DNA from 3 places in the Streptomyces sp. NPDC014656 genome. Region 3 is predicted to be linked to each of the others. Evidence: predicted binding sites of a transcription regulator. Region 3 holds the regulator's gene; each other region holds the start of a gene.

Region 1 (5,142 bases), on a different contig from region 3:
GGAGGTGATGACGTAACCCTCCAGGCCGGCGTTCTCGGCGATCCAGCGCAGCGGCTCGACGGCGGCGCGGCGCACGACGGCGACACCGGTGGCCTCGTCGCCGGTCTTGCCGAGGTTGCCCTCCAGGACCTTGACGGCGTGGACGAGCGCGGAGCCACCACCGGAGACGATGCCCTCCTCGACCGCGGCGCGGGTCGCGGAGATGGCGTCCTCCAGACGGTGCTTCTTCTCCTTCAGCTCCACCTCGGTGGCGGCGCCGACCTTGATCACGCACACGCCGCCGGCCAGCTTCGCGAGGCGCTCCTGGAGCTTCTCGCGGTCCCAGTCGGAGTCCGTGGACTCGATCTCGGCCTTGATCTGGGCGACGCGGCCCGCGACGTCCTCGGAGTTGCCGCCACCGTCGACGATGGTGGTGTCGTCCTTGGAGATGGTCACGCGGCGGGCGGTGCCCAGCACGTCGAGACCGGCCTGGTCGAGCTTGAGGCCGACCTCCTCGGCGATGACGGTGGCACCGGTGAGGGTGGCCATGTCGCCGAGCATCGCCTTGCGGCGGTCGCCGAAGCCGGGGGCCTTGACGGCCACCGCGTTGAAGGTGCCGCGGATCTTGTTGACGACGAGGGTGGAGAGCGCCTCGCCCTCGACGTCCTCGGCGATGATCAGCAGCGGCTTGGAGCCACCGGACTGGATGACCTTCTCCAGGAGGGGCAGCAGGTCCTGGATGGAGGAGATCTTGCCCTGGTGGATCAGGATGTACGGGTCGTCGAGGACGGCCTCCATGCGCTCCTGGTCGGTCACCATGTACGGGGACAGGTAGCCCTTGTCGAAGGCCATGCCCTCGGTGAAGTCGAGCTCCAGGCCGAAGGTGTTGGACTCCTCGACGGTGATGACACCGTCCTTGCCGACCTTGTCCATGGCCTCGGCGATGAGCTCGCCGACCTGCTGGTCCTGGGCGGAGAGGGCGGCGACGGCGGCGATGTCCGACTTGTCGTCGATCGGGCGCGCGGTGGCGAGCAGCTCGTCGGAGACGGCCTTGACCGCGGCGTCGATGCCCTTCTTCAGGGAGGCCGGGGAGGCACCGGCGGCGACGTTGCGCAGACCCTCGCGGACGAGCGCCTGGGCGAGCACGGTGGCGGTGGTGGTGCCGTCACCCGCGATGTCGTTGGTCTTGGTCGCCACCTCCTTGACGAGCTGGGCGCCGAGGTTCTCGTACGGGTCCTCGATCTCGACCTCGCGGGCGATCGTGACACCGTCGTTGGTGATGGTGGGGGCGCCGAACTTCTTGTCGATGACGACGTTGCGGCCCTTGGGGCCGATCGTCACCTTCACCGTGTCGGCAAGCTTGTTGACGCCGCGCTCAAGGGCGCGACGGGCGTCCTCGTCGAACTTCAGGATCTTCGCCATGGGAGCGGTTCAGCCCTCTCGGAAATCGTTTCTGAAAAAAACTGCGCCCCTGGACGCCCATGCAATCAGGGGGTCAGGGGCGCAGCTCGATGCACGTACGGCGTTCTCTTACTTCTCGATGATCGCGAGCACGTCGCGGGCCGAGAGGACGAGGTACTCGTCGCCGTTGTACTTGACCTCGGTGCCGCCGTACTTGCTGTAGAGCACGACGTCGCCGACCTTCACGTCGAGCGGCAGGCGCTCGCCGTTCTCGAAGCGGCCCGGGCCCACGGCGAGGACGGCGCCCTCCTGGGGCTTCTCCTTCGCGGTGTCCGGGATGACCAGGCCGGAGGCCGTGGTCTGCTCGGCGTCGAGCGGCTGGACCACGATGCGGTCCTCAAGCGGCTTGATGGCAACCTTGGAGCTGGCGGTCGTCACGATCCGACCTCCCCCTTCGGAGATCTCGCGGGGTTAACTGTCTGGGGCCGCGACCGGCCGGATCCGTCGTCGCGGGTGCCGGACCTGCCTGTCGCTGCGTTGGCACTCTCCCGTGGGGAGTGCCAGAGCCGAGACTATGACCGCGATTAGCACTCGGTCAAGCGGAGTGCCAATTCCTCACCCCGTGGCGCCCCCCGGAGGGCTCGGCGGCGCCGCGTTCCGGTCTCGATCCGGGGAACGCGCGAGCGGAGTCCGGGGTTCCGTACGAAGGTGCGGGGATGACGTCCTCCCGAGCGCCCCGCTCCTCCCCGCCCCCCGTCGGTCTCGATCTCGGCGTCGCCGTCCTGCTGCTCGTGCTCGACGCCCTGGCGCTGGGGATCCTGCTCCTGTCGGCGCTGGGGATGGGGCTCCCCCTCGGGGCGCGCTCCGGAGGGGTGCCGTCGCCCTGGTGGTTCGTGGCGCTCGCGGCGCCGGTCGCCGCCTCTGGTCCGCCGTTGTGGCGCGGGGGGTGGTTCTGGGCCGGCGGTACGCAGATCGTCGCGGCGGTCCTGCTCGCCGGCCTCGCGCTGACCTCCGCGGCCGGGGACGCGGCGCGCGGGGCCGGCTCCGGGCCTCTTCGGCCCCCCGTCCCCGGGGCCTCAGCCCCGGGGACGGCCCGCGCGCACCTGCTCCCCGTCCCCCGTCCCGTGGTCGCCCACCCGTTCCACCGCCTTGCGGCCGAGGCGTTCGAGCGGGTCGACGGCGGAGGCGCAGCCGGTGAGGCCGAGGAGCAGGGCGGCGACGAGGAGCGGTCGCAGCCGGCTCATACGTAGTCCTCCAGCTTGGCGACCGCGTAGCCCTTGGACGTGATCACGTTCATCACCCGGCGGATCATGTCGGGCATGCTGCCCTTCCAGTCCTCCTCGCCGCGGAAGTGAGTGAGGACGATGTCGCCGGGGTGCAGGTCGCGGTCCCACTCGCGCCACTCCATGTGGTCGGGGAAGGCCTCGGAGGCCCAGAGCGGGACGGCCTTGACGCCGCAGGACTTCGCGGCCCGCAGGGTGTCCTCGTTGTAGTTGCCGTACGGCGGCCGGAAGAGCTCGGGGCGCTTGCCGTACTTCTTCTCGATGACGTCCTGCATCCCGCAGATCTCGCGCTTCTGGCGCGCGTAGGAGAGCCCGGGCAGGTACTTGTGGTTCAGGGTGTGGTTGTGGAGGGCGACCCCGCGCGGCTGGGACTTCTGCATCTTCGCGAAGTAGGGGTAGTCGTCGCTGACCACGTAGTCGCTGAGGAAGGCGCTGTACGGGATCTTCAGCTCGCTCATCATGCGGATGAGCTCGGGGTCCTTCTCGGCGCCGTCGTCGATCGTCAGGAAGACGACCTTCTCCTTGGTGGGGACGGTGGTGAAGACGGGCGGGAGGCCCTCGCCGTCGGTCTCGAAGCCCTTCCGGGTGGTGATCTTCGGCTTGGTCGCCGGCGGGGCGGGGGCTTCGAGGGGGGTGAGCCTGAGCCCCCACTTCTTGGCGACGGCGGCCCGGGCGGCCCGCTGCTTCGCCAGCGCGGCCTTCTTCTCGCGGGCCAGCTGGGCCTTCTCGCGGGCCAGCTGGGCGGCGGTCTTGGCGGGGGCCTGCTGGCCCGCGGCGGGGGCGGGGGCGCCGGAGGAGCCGGGCGCGGAGCCGCCCGCGCAGGCCGCGGTGGAGGTGAGGGCGGCGACGAGGAGCGCGGCCCCCAGCAGACGGCGGGAACGACCCTTTGCCATCATTTCTTCCTTTTGTCGTACGACCGTTATGGCGCCGCATCCTGTCAGCGCGACCCGCCCCCTCCGGCCGCGACACCGCCGTACCGGCCCCACCGTCCCCCACCCGGCCCACAGGGAGAATGGGACGGTGACCGACCTCGCCGCCTTCACCGCCCTGCTCGCCCCCGAGGGCCAGACCCTCCTCGCCGCCCTGCGCGACTACGACCCCGCCCGGGAACTGGCGGTCGCCTCCCGGCTGCGCCGCGACCACCCCGCCGAGCTGGTCTCGGCCGCCCTCGGGCAGGCCCGGCTGCGGCAGCGCGCGGCGGCGAAGTTCGGCGCGGAGGACGCGTACCGCATGTACTTCACGCCGAACGGCGTCGAGCAGTCCACCCGGGCCGCGGTCGGCTCCTACCGCGCCGCCCGGCTCAAGGAGCTCGGCGTGGGCAGCGTCGCCGACCTCTGCTCGGGCATCGGCGGCGACGCCCTGGCGCTCGCCCGCGCCGGCATCTCCGTCCTCGCCGTCGACCGGGACCCGCTCACCGCCGAGGTCGCCCGCGCCAACGCCGCCGCGCTGGGCCTCGCGGACCTGATCGAGGTCCGCTGCGCCGACGTCACCGAGATCGACACCGCCCCGTACGACGCCGTCTTCGTGGATCCCGCGCGGCGCGGCGGCCGGGGCCGGATCTTCGACCCCGAGGCGTACTCGCCGCCGCTCTCCTGGGCGGTCGGGGCCGCCCGCAAGGCCCCGCGGGCCGCCCTGAAGATCGCCCCCGGCATCCCCCACGAGACCGTCCCCGCCGAGGCCGAGGCGGAGTGGATCTCGGACGGCGGCGACGTGAAGGAGGCGGTGCTGTGGTTCGGCACGGAGCCGGGCGCGCGCCGCGCCACCCTGCTGCCCTCCGGCGCGAGCCTCACCGGCCGGGGCCTGCCCGACCCGGCGGTCCGCCCGGTCGGCCGGTACCTGTACGAGCCGGACGGCGCCGTCATCCGCGCCCACCTGGTCGCCGAGCTCGCCGAGGAGCTGTCCGGCGGCCTGGTCGACGAGACGATCGCCTACGTCACCGCGGACGCCCTCGTCCCCACCCCGTACGCCTCCGCCTACGAGATCACCGACGTGCTCCCCTTCAACCTCAAGAAGCTGAAGGCCCTGCTGCGCGAGCGCGAGGTCGGCAACCTGACGGTGAAGAAGCGCGGTTCGGCCGTGGAGCCCGAGGAGGTCCGGCGGAAGGTGCGGCCGAAGGGCCCGAACGCGGCCACGGTCCTGCTCACCCGTGTCGCGGGGGCTCCGACGATGCTGATCGGCCACCCGGTGCGGGCGGAGCGATCCTGATCGCCATCCGGTAGTGCCCGACGGCCTTGAAGAGCCCGATCAGGCCGTTGATCCAGAAGATGAGCGCGACGCCCATGCCGTACGCGACCGGCCCGCGTCCCTCCGCCGGGTCCGCCCCGGCCGGCACCGCGAAGCCCAGCCACAGCCCGAGGCCGCACAGGGCGGCGGAGAGCACCATCCAGCAGACGCTCAGGACGGGCGCGCGCAGCCGCGCGTCCGTCGGCGGGTGCCGGTCCAGGGCCACCCAGCGGAGGAGCCGTTCCCGCGCCTCGCG
Region 2 (5,142 bases), on a different contig from region 3:
GCCCGAGCACCTCTGCCCCCGGTGCGCGCAGCCGATGACCGGCGTCGGGACGGCCTTCCAGCCGCCCCGGCGGCGGGACACGGAGGGCTGGCGGGTGCTGTCCGTACTGCTGCACGCGGGCGTACGGTTCCACACCAGCTGCTGCCAGGGCTGCGGCCCCGGCTACCGCCCCCGCACCCTCGCCGAGGTGAAGGCCCGCGTCGCACACGCCCGCCGGACGGGCGAGCCGCTCGCCGAGGCGCTCGTCCGGCCGGTGGTCTGAGACGGGCGCGGAACGCGCCGAGGGCGGCACCCCCCTGTTGGGGAGTGCCGCCCTCGGCGTTCGCGTTCAGCTCGCGGGGAGCTGTGAACCGCCGATCCCGGAGGATCAGAAGTCCATGTCACCGCCCGGCATGCCGCCGCCGGCCGGGGCCGCGGCCTTCTCCGGCTTGTCGGCGATGACGGCCTCGGTGGTGAGGAACAGCGCGGCGATCGACGCGGCGTTCTGCAGCGCGGAGCGCGTCACCTTGGCCGGGTCGATGATGCCCTCGGCGACCAGGTCGACGTACTCGCCGGTCGCGGCGTTGAGGCCGTGGCCGGGGGTCAGGTTGCGCACCTTCTCCACGACGACGCCGCCCTCAAGGCCCGCGTTGACCGCGATCTGCTTGATCGGGGCCTCCAGGGCGAGCTTGACGATCGCGGCACCGGTGGCCTCGTCGCCGTCCAGCTCCAGCTTCTCGAAGACGCTGGAGGCCTGGAGCAGGGCCACGCCGCCACCGGCGACGATGCCCTCCTCGACGGCCGCCTTGGCGTTGCGCACGGCGTCCTCGATGCGGTGCTTGCGCTCCTTGAGCTCGACCTCGGTCGCGGCACCGGCCTTGATGACCGCCACGCCGCCGGCGAGCTTCGCGAGGCGCTCCTGGAGCTTCTCGCGGTCGTAGTCGGAGTCGCTGTTCTCGATCTCGGCGCGGATCTGGTTCACGCGGCCCGCGACCTGCTCGCTGTCACCGGCACCGTCGACGATGGTGGTCTCGTCCTTGGTGATGACGACCTTGCGGGCGCGGCCCAGCAGGTCGAGACCGGCCGACTCCAGCTTGAGGCCGACCTCCTCGGAGATGACCGTGCCGCCGGTGAGGATGGCGATGTCCTGGAGCATGGCCTTGCGGCGGTCGCCGAAGCCCGGGGCCTTGACCGCGACGGAGCGGAAGGTGCCGCGGATCTTGTTGACGACCAGGGTCGACAGGGCCTCGCCCTCGACGTCCTCGGCGATGATCAGCAGGGGCTTGCCCGACTGCATGACCTTCTCCAGGAGCGGGAGCAGGTCCTTCACGGAGGAGATCTTGGAGTTGACGATGAGGAGGTAGGGGTCCTCGAGCGAGGCCTCCATGCGCTCCATGTCGGTGGCGAAGTACGCCGAGATGTAGCCCTTGTCGAAGCGCATGCCCTCGGTGAGCTCGAGCTCCAGGCCGAAGGTCTGGGACTCCTCGACCGTGATGACGCCTTCCTTGCCGACCTTGTCCATCGCCTCGGCGATGAGCTCGCCGATCTGGGTGTCGGCGGCGGAGATGGAGGCGGTGGAGGCGATCTGCTCCTTCGTCTCGACCTCCTTCGCCTGGTCGAGCAGGGCGCCGGAGACGGCCTCGACGGCCTTCTCGATGCCGCGCTTGAGGGCCATCGGGTTGGCACCGGCGGCGACGTTGCGGAGGCCCTCGCGGACGAGCGCCTGGGCGAGGACGGTGGCGGTGGTCGTACCGTCGCCGGCGACGTCGTCCGTCTTCTTGGCGACTTCCTTGACCAGCTCGGCGCCGATCTTCTCGTACGGGTCCTCGAGCTCGATCTCCTTGGCGATGGAGACACCATCGTTGGTGATCGTGGGGGCGCCCCACTTCTTCTCGAGGACGACGTTGCGGCCCTTGGGGCCGAGGGTGACCTTGACGGCGTCAGCGAGCTGGTTCATGCCGCGCTCGAGACCGCGCCGGGCCTCCTCGTCGAACGCGATGATCTTGGCCATGTGAAGTGGTCCTCCCGGACATGGGGTGGATAACGCTCCAGGACCGCGCCGACGCCCGCGACGGACGGCCTCCGCGCTCCGTGTGGTTCCTTGCCCCACCCGGGTCGGCGGCCTCGTCTGCCCGATCCTCGTAGCACTCTCACCTTCCGAGTGCTAACGCCAATGATTAGCACTCGACCCATGCGAGTGCAAGCGACTCTCGTGGATCGGGCACCTCCACGCCACCCCGCCGGCACGCCCCCGGGCCACCTTCACGGCCCACGGCCGGGCACCCCCGGGCGCGCACCCCAGTCACGCGCCTCCACGCCGCCCCGCCGGCACGCCCCCCGGGCACGCGCCTCCACGCCGCACCGCCGACGCGCCCCGGACACACGCCTCCGCCCCGCCCCGCGCCGCCCGCGCCGCGGCCCTTCCGTCCCGGAACGCGTCGAGGGGCCCGCATCCCTGAGGATGCGGGCCCCTCGACGGCGTTGGCGTCGGTGGCCGATCGCGTCGCGCTCAGGCGGTCACCTTGACCATGTCCGCCTGCGGGCCCTTCTGACCCTGCGAGATCTCGAACTCGACTCGCTGGCCCTCTTCGAGGGCGCGGTACCCATCCATCTGGATGGCGCTGTAGTGGACGAAAACATCCGCACCACCGTCGACCGCGATGAAGCCGTAGCCCTTCTCCGCGTTGAACCACTTGACGGTGCCCTGAGCCATGCCTAACTCCCCTATTACGTACTGGCCCTTGAGCGGATCCGCACTTCACGAACCCGGGTCAGAACCTGCGCCGGAACGCGTCGACCGCCGCTGAATGTATCTGTCCAACTGCCCTCTGCAACAGGGCAATCCATCGGGAATTCTGCGCGGCACGGAAAGGGGAATCGGGAAGAAATCCCTGAATTGCGGGGCAACTCGGGCCGGGCGAAAGGCGCATAAGGGGCAGAGTGTGCGCGCTTTCCGGCCGCCGGTTGTCGCATTCTCGTCAGGTCCGGACCCGCGCTCATATGCGTCCGGCATGATCGACGGAGGGCGCTTCCCCAACTCTACCGCGCTCAACCATGCAGAATTGCCCCCTCCGCTTTCTCTCGCGGAAGGGGCAATTCTGTAGCGAAAGCTACCAACTGGTAAGGGTCAGCAGCCGCCGGCGACCGCCGGGATGATGGAGACGCCCGCGCCGTCCGGCGTCGCGGTCTCCAGGCCCTGCTCGAAGCGGACGTCGTCGTCGTTCACGTAGACGTTCACGAAGCGGCGCAGCTTGCCCTGGTCGTCCAGGACGCGGGCGGCGATGCCGGTGTGGTTCTTCTCCAGGTCGGCGATGACCTCGGCGAGGGTGCCGCCCTCGGCGGGGACCTCGGCCCGGCCGCCGGTGTAGGTGCGGAGGATGGTGGGGATGCGGACGTTCACGGCCATGGCGGCTTCACGGACCTTTCAGTGGGCCAGGCCCGCGTCACGGAACGCGTCCAGGCTCGGGCGGATGGTTGCGGTCGCCTGAGAACTGTCGGCCACGGCGTCCAGGGTCTTGAGCCCGTCGCCGGTGTTGAGGACGACGGTGGTGAGCTCCGGGTCGATGAGACCGGCCTCGACGAGCTTGCGGGTCACGCCGACGGTCACGCCGCCCGCGGTCTCGGCGAAGATGCCCTCGGTGCGGGCCAGCAGCTTGATCGCGTCGACGACCTGCTCGTCGTTCACGTCCTCCACCGCGCCGCCGGTGCGGCGGGCGATGTCGAGGACGTAGGGGCCGTCGGCCGGGTTGCCGATCGCGAGGGACTTGGCGATGGTGTTCGGCTTCTGCGGGCGGACCACGTCGTGGCCGGCCTTGAAGGCGGCGGAGACCGGGGAGCAGCCCTCGGCCTGGGCGCCGAAGATCTTGTACGGCTTGTCCTCGACCAGGCCCAGCTTGATGAGCTCCTGCAGACCCTTGTCGATCTTGGTCAGCTGGGAGCCGGAGGCGATCGGGATGACGAGCTGGTCGGGGATGACCCAGCCGAGCTGCTCGCAGATCTCGTACGCGAGCGTCTTGGAGCCCTCGCCGTAGTACGGGCGGAGGTTGACGTTCACGAAGCCCCAGCCCTCGCCGAGCGGGTCGCCGATGAGCTCCGAGCAGAAGCGGTTGACGTCGTCGTAGTTGCCCTCGATGGCGACGAGGTCACCGCCGTAGACACCGGCCATGACGACCTTGCCCTGCTCCAGGTCGTGCGGGATGAAGACGCAGGAGCGGAAGCCGGCGCGGGCGGCGGCGGCGCCGACGGCGCCGGCCAGGTTGCCGGTGGAGGAGCAGGAGAGGGTGGTGAAGCCGAAGGCGCGGGCGGCCTCGATGGCCTGGGCGACGACCCGGTCCTTGAAGGAGTGGGTCGGGTTGCCGGAGTCGTCCTTGACGAAGAGCCTGCCGGGGGCGACGCCGATCTCGCGGGCGAGGTTGTCGGCCTTGACGAGCGGGGTCCAGCCGGGGTTCAGGTTCGGCTTCTCGGCGACGTCGGCGGGGACGGGCAGCAGGGGCGCGTACCGCCAGATGTTCGCGGGGCCGGCCTCGATCCGCTTGCGCAGCGCCTCCGGGTCGCCGAGCGGCAGCTCGTAGGCGACTTCGAGGGGGCCGAAGCAGAGCTCGCAGGCGAAGATCGGGCCGAGGGCGAAGACCTGGCCGCATTCGCGACAGGAAAGGCCGGACGCGGGGCCGAGGTCAATGGTGGAGGCAGTGGTGTCGGCAGCGGCGGTTGCGGGTGCGACGGTGTTTACAGCCATGGAGGCGAGGCCCTTTCTCCTCATCTTTCCCATGGCGAATTGTTCGCCATGAGACGGATTTGGCACCTTCCCTAGCCGGTGGCCTCGCTGGAGTACGAGAACCGACTGGAGGGTTGCCGGGGCTTCAACGGGCCGTATCCCTCTGCCCCTCTGGATGAGCGGTATTCGATTGTGAGACGCGGGTGGCACCCCGACATGCATCGGGCATCCGCGTTGTTCAAGACTGTAACCGAAGGCTTCGAAGGTGGAGACGGTCGTCCGATCCGCGAGATGGAGATCACGTTGCTGGAAGAAGTGGAGCGCTGGCTGGACCGGCGGTCCTGGTCCGTGTCCGACCGGCCCCTGGAACGGGTGCTCGCCGCCAAGCGGGGGACGACGGTCAGCGTGGTGCTGCCCGCCCTGAACGAGGAGGCGACCGTCGGGGACAT
Region 3 (5,142 bases):
CGCCGGGTCCGGCCCGCTCGTGCGGCGTGGTCCGGGCCCGGGAGCGGAGGCGCCCGGGAAGGGCGCCGCCCCGCGGGGGCGGGCGGGGGCGCGGCTACGGCGCCGTCACGAAGTCGATGAGCTCCTCCACGCGGCCCAGCAGCTCCGGCTCCAGGTCCTTGTAGGACGTGACCCGCTTGAGGACGGCCTGCCAGACCGCACCGGTGTTGTCGGCGGGCCAGCCGAGGGCCCGGCAGGTGCCGGTCTTCCAGTCCTGGCCCCGGGGGACCTCGGGCCAGGCCCGGATGCCGAGGACGGAGGGCTTCACCGCCTGCCAGATGTCGACGTAGGGGTGGCCGACCACCAGCACGTCGGGGGAGGTCACCCGGGCGGCGATGCGGGACTCCTTGGAGCCCGGGACCAGGTGGTCGACCAGCACGCCGAGGCGGGCGTCCGGGCCCGGGGCGAACGCGGCGACGATCTCCGGCAGGTGGTCGACGCCCTCCAGGTACTCCACGACCACGCCCTCGACGCGCAGGTCGTCGCCCCAGACGCGTTCCACCAGCTCCGCGTCGTGACGGCCCTCGACGTAGATGCGGCCCGCCCGGGCCACCCGCGCCCGCGCGCCCGGGACGGCGATCGAGCCGGAGGCCGTACGGGCGGGGCGGACCGGGCCGCCCGACGCGGGGCGGACCAGCGTGACGACCCTGCCCTCCAGGAGGAAGCCGCGCGGGTCCAGCGGGAAGACCCGGTGCTTGCCGAAGCGGTCCTCCAGCGTCACCGTGCCCGCCTCGCAGCGGATCACCGCCCCGCAGAAGCCCGTCGACACCTCCTCGACCACCAGGTCCGGCTCGGCCGGGACCTCGGGGGCGGGGGCCTGCTTCTTCCACGACGGGGTGAGGTCGGGGTCGTAACTACGCAAGGGTTCCGGTCCTCCGGGTGCGCTGGCGGTGGTCTCTGCCGGGGGCTCGGGGTCGCCCCGGGGACGCGGCCTGGGTGGTGCCGGGGCCCGGGCGGTGCCGGGATCCGGAGGGTGGCCGCGCGTTCCGGGACGCTACGACACCCGGAAGCGGCGTGCCAGCTCATCGCGCTGGCGTCGGACGAAAGCCGCGTCGACGACCGCGCCGTGGCCGGGGACGTACAGCGCGTCCTCGCCGCCGAGGGCGAGGAGCCGGTCGAGGGCGTCGGGCCAGCGGGCGCCGATCGCGTCGGGACCCGCCTGGGGCTCGCCGGACTCCTCGACCAGGTCGCCGCAGAAGACGGTCTCGCGCTCGCCGGGGACCAGGAGGACCAGGTCGTGGCCGGTGTGGGCGGGACCCACGTTGGCCAGGAGGACCTGCCGGCCGCCCAGGTCGAGGGTCCACTCGCCGGTGACGGTGTGGCGCGGGGCCACCAGCGCCTCCGCCGCCTCGGCCGCCGCCCGCTCCTCGACCCCCTGGCGCACCGCGTCCTCGTACAGCTCCTCCCGGGTCCGGGCGGAGCCGAGGAGCTCGTCCGTGCCGACGGCGCCGAAGACCTCCGCGCCGGAGAAGGCGGCGGTGCCGAGGACGTGGTCGAAATGGGGGTGGCCGAGTGCGATGTGCGTCACGCGCCGGCCGCCGGTGATCGCCTCCGCCTGGGCCCGGATCCCGGCTCCCTCGGCGAGCGTGGCACCGGTGTCGTACAGCAGCACGGCCTTGTCCCCCACGACCAGTCCCGTGGTGGCGTCCCAGCCGGGGAGCCGTCGCCGGCCCACCCCGTCCGCCAGCCGTTCCCACCCCTGAGCCGCCCAGACCGCCTGTTCGATGTCCATGCGACCGACGCTAGCGGGTCCGCCTCCTTGCCAGGAGCGACCGGCCCGGCCGTACACTGGCCGGGGGTTTCCTGGCACTCGGGCAGGGCGAGTGCCAAATGCGGAGCAACCGGAACGGCTGGAGCGGGAGGTGTGCGCGTGCTGAGCGAACGCAGACTCGAGGTGCTGCGCGCCATCGTCCAGGACTACGTCGGGACGGAGGAGCCGGTCGGCTCCAAGGCGCTCACCGAGCGCCACCGGCTCGGCGTCTCCCCGGCCACCGTGCGCAACGACATGGCGGTGCTGGAGGAGGAGGGCTACATCGCCCAGCCCCACACCAGCGCCGGACGGATCCCCACCGACAAGGGCTACCGCCTCTTCGTGGACCGGCTGGCCGGCGTCAAGCCGCTGTCGACCCCCGAGCGGCGCGCCATCCACAACTTCCTCGACGGGGCCGTGGACCTCGACGACGTCGTGGGCCGTACGGTGCGGCTGCTGGCGCAGCTGACCCGGCAGGTCGCCGTCGTCCAGTACCCGTCGCTGACCCGCTCCTCCATCCGGCACGTCGAGCTGCTGGCGCTGACCCCGGCCCGGCTGATGCTCGTGCTCATCACGGACACCGGACGGGTCGAGCAGCGGGTGATCGACTGTCCCGCGCCCTTCGGCGAGACCTCCCTCGCCGATCTGCGGGCCCGGCTCAACAGCCGGGTCGGCGGCCGTCGCTTCGCCGACGTGCCGCAGCTGGTGCAGGACCTCCCCGAGTCCTTCGAGGAGCCCGAGGACCGCGCCACGGTCTCGACCGTGCTCGCGACGCTCCTCGAAACGCTCGTGGAGGAGCACGAGGAGCGGCTGATGATCGGCGGCACCGCCAATCTCACCCGCTTCGGACACGACTTCCCCCTGACCATCAGGCCCGTCCTGGAGGCCCTCGAGGAGCAGGTCGTGCTCCTCAAGCTCCTCGGCGAGGTCAAGGAATCGGGCATGACCGTACGCATCGGGCACGAGAACGCCTATGAAGGGCTGAACTCCACGTCCGTCGTCTCGGTCGGCTACGGTTCGGGCGGCGAGGCAGTCGCCAAACTCGGCGTGGTCGGACCGACCCGCATGGACTACCCCGGAACGATGGGAGCGGTACGCGCAGTGGCACGTTACGTCGGACAGATCCTGGCGGAGTCGTAAGTGGCCACGGACTACTACGCCACACTCGGCGTACGCCGAGACGCGTCCCAGGACGAGATCAAGAAGGCCTTCCGCCGCCTCGCCCGCGAGCTTCACCCGGACGTCAATCCGGACCCGAAGACGCAGGAGCGGTTCAAGGAGATCAACGCCGCCTACGAGGTCCTGTCGGACCCGCAGAAGAAGCAGGTCTACGACCTCGGCGGCGACCCCCTCTCCGCCTCCGGCGGCGCGGGTGCGGGCGGCTTCGGGGCCGGTGGCTTCGGCAACTTCTCCGACATCATGGACGCCTTCTTCGGGCAGGCCTCGCAGCGCGGACCGCGCTCGCGGACCCGCCGCGGCCAGGACGCCATGATCCGCCTGGAGATCGACCTCAACGAGGCGGCCTTCGGCACCACCAAGGACATCCAGGTCGACACGGCCGTCGTCTGCACCACCTGTTCGGGTGAGGGCGCCGCCCCCGGCACCTCCGCGCAGACCTGTGACATGTGCCGCGGCCGCGGTGAGGTCTCGCAGGTCACCCGGTCCTTCCTCGGACAGGTCATGACCTCCCGGCCCTGCCCCCAGTGCCAGGGCTTCGGCACCGTCGTCCCGACCCCGTGCCCCGAGTGCGCGGGCGACGGCCGGGTCCGGTCGCGGCGCACGCTGACGGTCAAGATCCCGGCCGGCGTCGACAACGGCACCCGGATCCAGCTCGCGGGCGAGGGCGAGGTCGGCCCCGGCGGCGGCCCCGCCGGCGACCTGTACGTCGAGATCCAGGAGACCCCGCACGAGGTCTTCCAGCGGCGCGGCGACGACCTGCACTGCACGGTCACCCTCCCGATGACGGCGGCGGCGCTCGGCACCAAGGTGCAGCTCCAGACGCTGGACGGGCTGGAGGAGATCGACATCCGCCCGGGCACGCAGTCGGGCCAGTCGGTCCCGCTGCACGGCCGGGGCATCACCCACCTGCGGGGCAACGGCCGCGGCGACCTGATCGTCCACGTCGAGGTCCAGACCCCGTCGAAGCTCGACCCCGAGCAGGAGCGCCTCCTGCGCGAACTGGCCAAGCTGCGCGGCGAGGAACGGCCCACGGGCCAGTTCCAGCCGGGCCAGCAGGGGCTGTTCTCGCGGCTGAAGGACGCGTTCAACGGGCGTACCTGACCGGGTGCGCGAGGGGCGGACCGTGCTGCCGGGGGTCCGGGGGTCGGCCCCCGGGCGAGCACGGTCAGCCGGGCCGGCAGGGGCTGTTCTCGCGGCTGAAGGACGCCTTCGACGGGCGTACCTGACCGGGTGCGCGGGCGGGCGTACGTGATCTCTGCGTGAGAGGGGCGGCACTCTGAGTGCCGCCCCTTTCCCGTGGCCGGGAACGGGCATGACACGATGCCCATATGTCCACCACCGCGCTGAACGATCTCTTCCGGTACCCGATCGTGCAGGCCCCCATGGCGGGTGGCGCTTCCTGTCCCGAGCTCGTCGGCGCCGTCTGCGAGGCCGGTGCGCTGGGCTTCCTCGCCGCCGGCTACAAGACCGCCGGCAGCCTCTACCAGGAGATCAAGCAGGTCCGCGGGCTGACCGGAAAGCCCTTCGGCGTCAACGTCTTCCTGCCCCAGGGCGGCCCCACCGCCGACCCCGCGGCCATCGAGGTCTACCGCCACCAGCTGGCCGGCGAGGCCGGGTGGTACGAGACCCCGCTCGGCGACACCGACGGCGGCCGGGACGACGGCTACGACTCCAAGCTGGCGATCCTCCTGGAGGACCCGGTCCCCGTCGTCTCCTTCACCTTCGGCTGCCCGGGGCCCGAGACCTTCGAGGCCTTCGCCCGCGCCGGTACGTACACGATCGTCACCGTCACCTCCGCCGAGGAGGCCCGGACCGCCCGGGCGGCCGGCGCCGACGCGCTGTGCGTCCAGGGGATCGAGGCGGGCGGCCACCAGGGCTCGTACCGCGACGACCCCACCGAGGAAAGGTCCGGCACCGGCCTCCTCGCCCTGCTCACCCAGGTCAGGGAGGCCACCGGGCTGCCGCTCGTCGCCGCCGGCGGCCTCATGCGCGGCGCGCAGATCGCCGCCGTCCTCGCCGCCGGGGCGGGCGCCGCCCAGCTCGGCACCGCCTTCCTCGTCTGCCCCGAGTCCGGCGCCCACCCGCTGCACAAGCGGGCCCTGACCGACCCCCTCTTCCACCGCACCGCCCTCACCCGGGCCTTCTCCGGCCGTACCGCCCGCGGACTCGTCAAC

The links. Region 3 encodes HrcA, which represses chaperone genes, less so after heat shock. Its sites were predicted from a motif close to TTNGCACTCNGNNNNNCNGAGTGCNAA; they were not measured.
Region 1: a site for HrcA is predicted at 1,965-1,991, ahead of groES (co-chaperone GroES). Genes of this name have one in related genera too.
Region 2: a site for HrcA is predicted at 2,157-2,183, ahead of groL (chaperonin GroEL). Genes of this name have one in related genera too.

The regions. Positions count from the first base shown of each region.
Region 1 covers NZ_JBIBZN010000002.1:761,161-766,302, forward strand. The annotation lists gene groL (chaperonin GroEL) at 1-1,401, opposite strand, end outside; gene groES (co-chaperone GroES) at 1,510-1,818, opposite strand; gene ACF1ED_RS07320 (hypothetical protein) at 2,097-2,630, shown strand; gene ACF1ED_RS07325 (polysaccharide deacetylase family protein) at 2,621-3,556, opposite strand; gene ACF1ED_RS07330 (methyltransferase domain-containing protein) at 3,585-4,868, shown strand; gene ACF1ED_RS07335 (hypothetical protein) at 4,804-5,142, opposite strand, start outside.
Region 2 covers NZ_JBIBZN010000019.1:22,484-27,625, forward strand. The annotation lists gene ACF1ED_RS32235 (deoxyxylulose-5-phosphate synthase) at 1-262, shown strand, start outside; gene groL (chaperonin GroEL) at 368-1,990, opposite strand; gene ACF1ED_RS32245 (cold-shock protein) at 2,489-2,692, opposite strand; gene ACF1ED_RS32250 (MoaD/ThiS family protein) at 3,107-3,385, opposite strand; gene thrC (threonine synthase) at 3,404-4,714, opposite strand; SAM riboswitch class I at 4,732-4,875, opposite strand; gene ACF1ED_RS32260 (glucosyl-3-phosphoglycerate synthase) at 4,997-5,142, shown strand, end outside.
Region 3 covers NZ_JBIBZN010000008.1:185,272-190,413, forward strand. The annotation lists gene ACF1ED_RS19930 (DUF3097 domain-containing protein) at 95-901, opposite strand; gene ACF1ED_RS19935 (MBL fold metallo-hydrolase) at 1,034-1,771, opposite strand; gene hrcA (heat-inducible transcriptional repressor HrcA) at 1,910-2,929, shown strand; gene dnaJ (molecular chaperone DnaJ) at 2,930-4,069, shown strand; gene ACF1ED_RS19950 (nitronate monooxygenase) at 4,297-5,142, shown strand, end outside.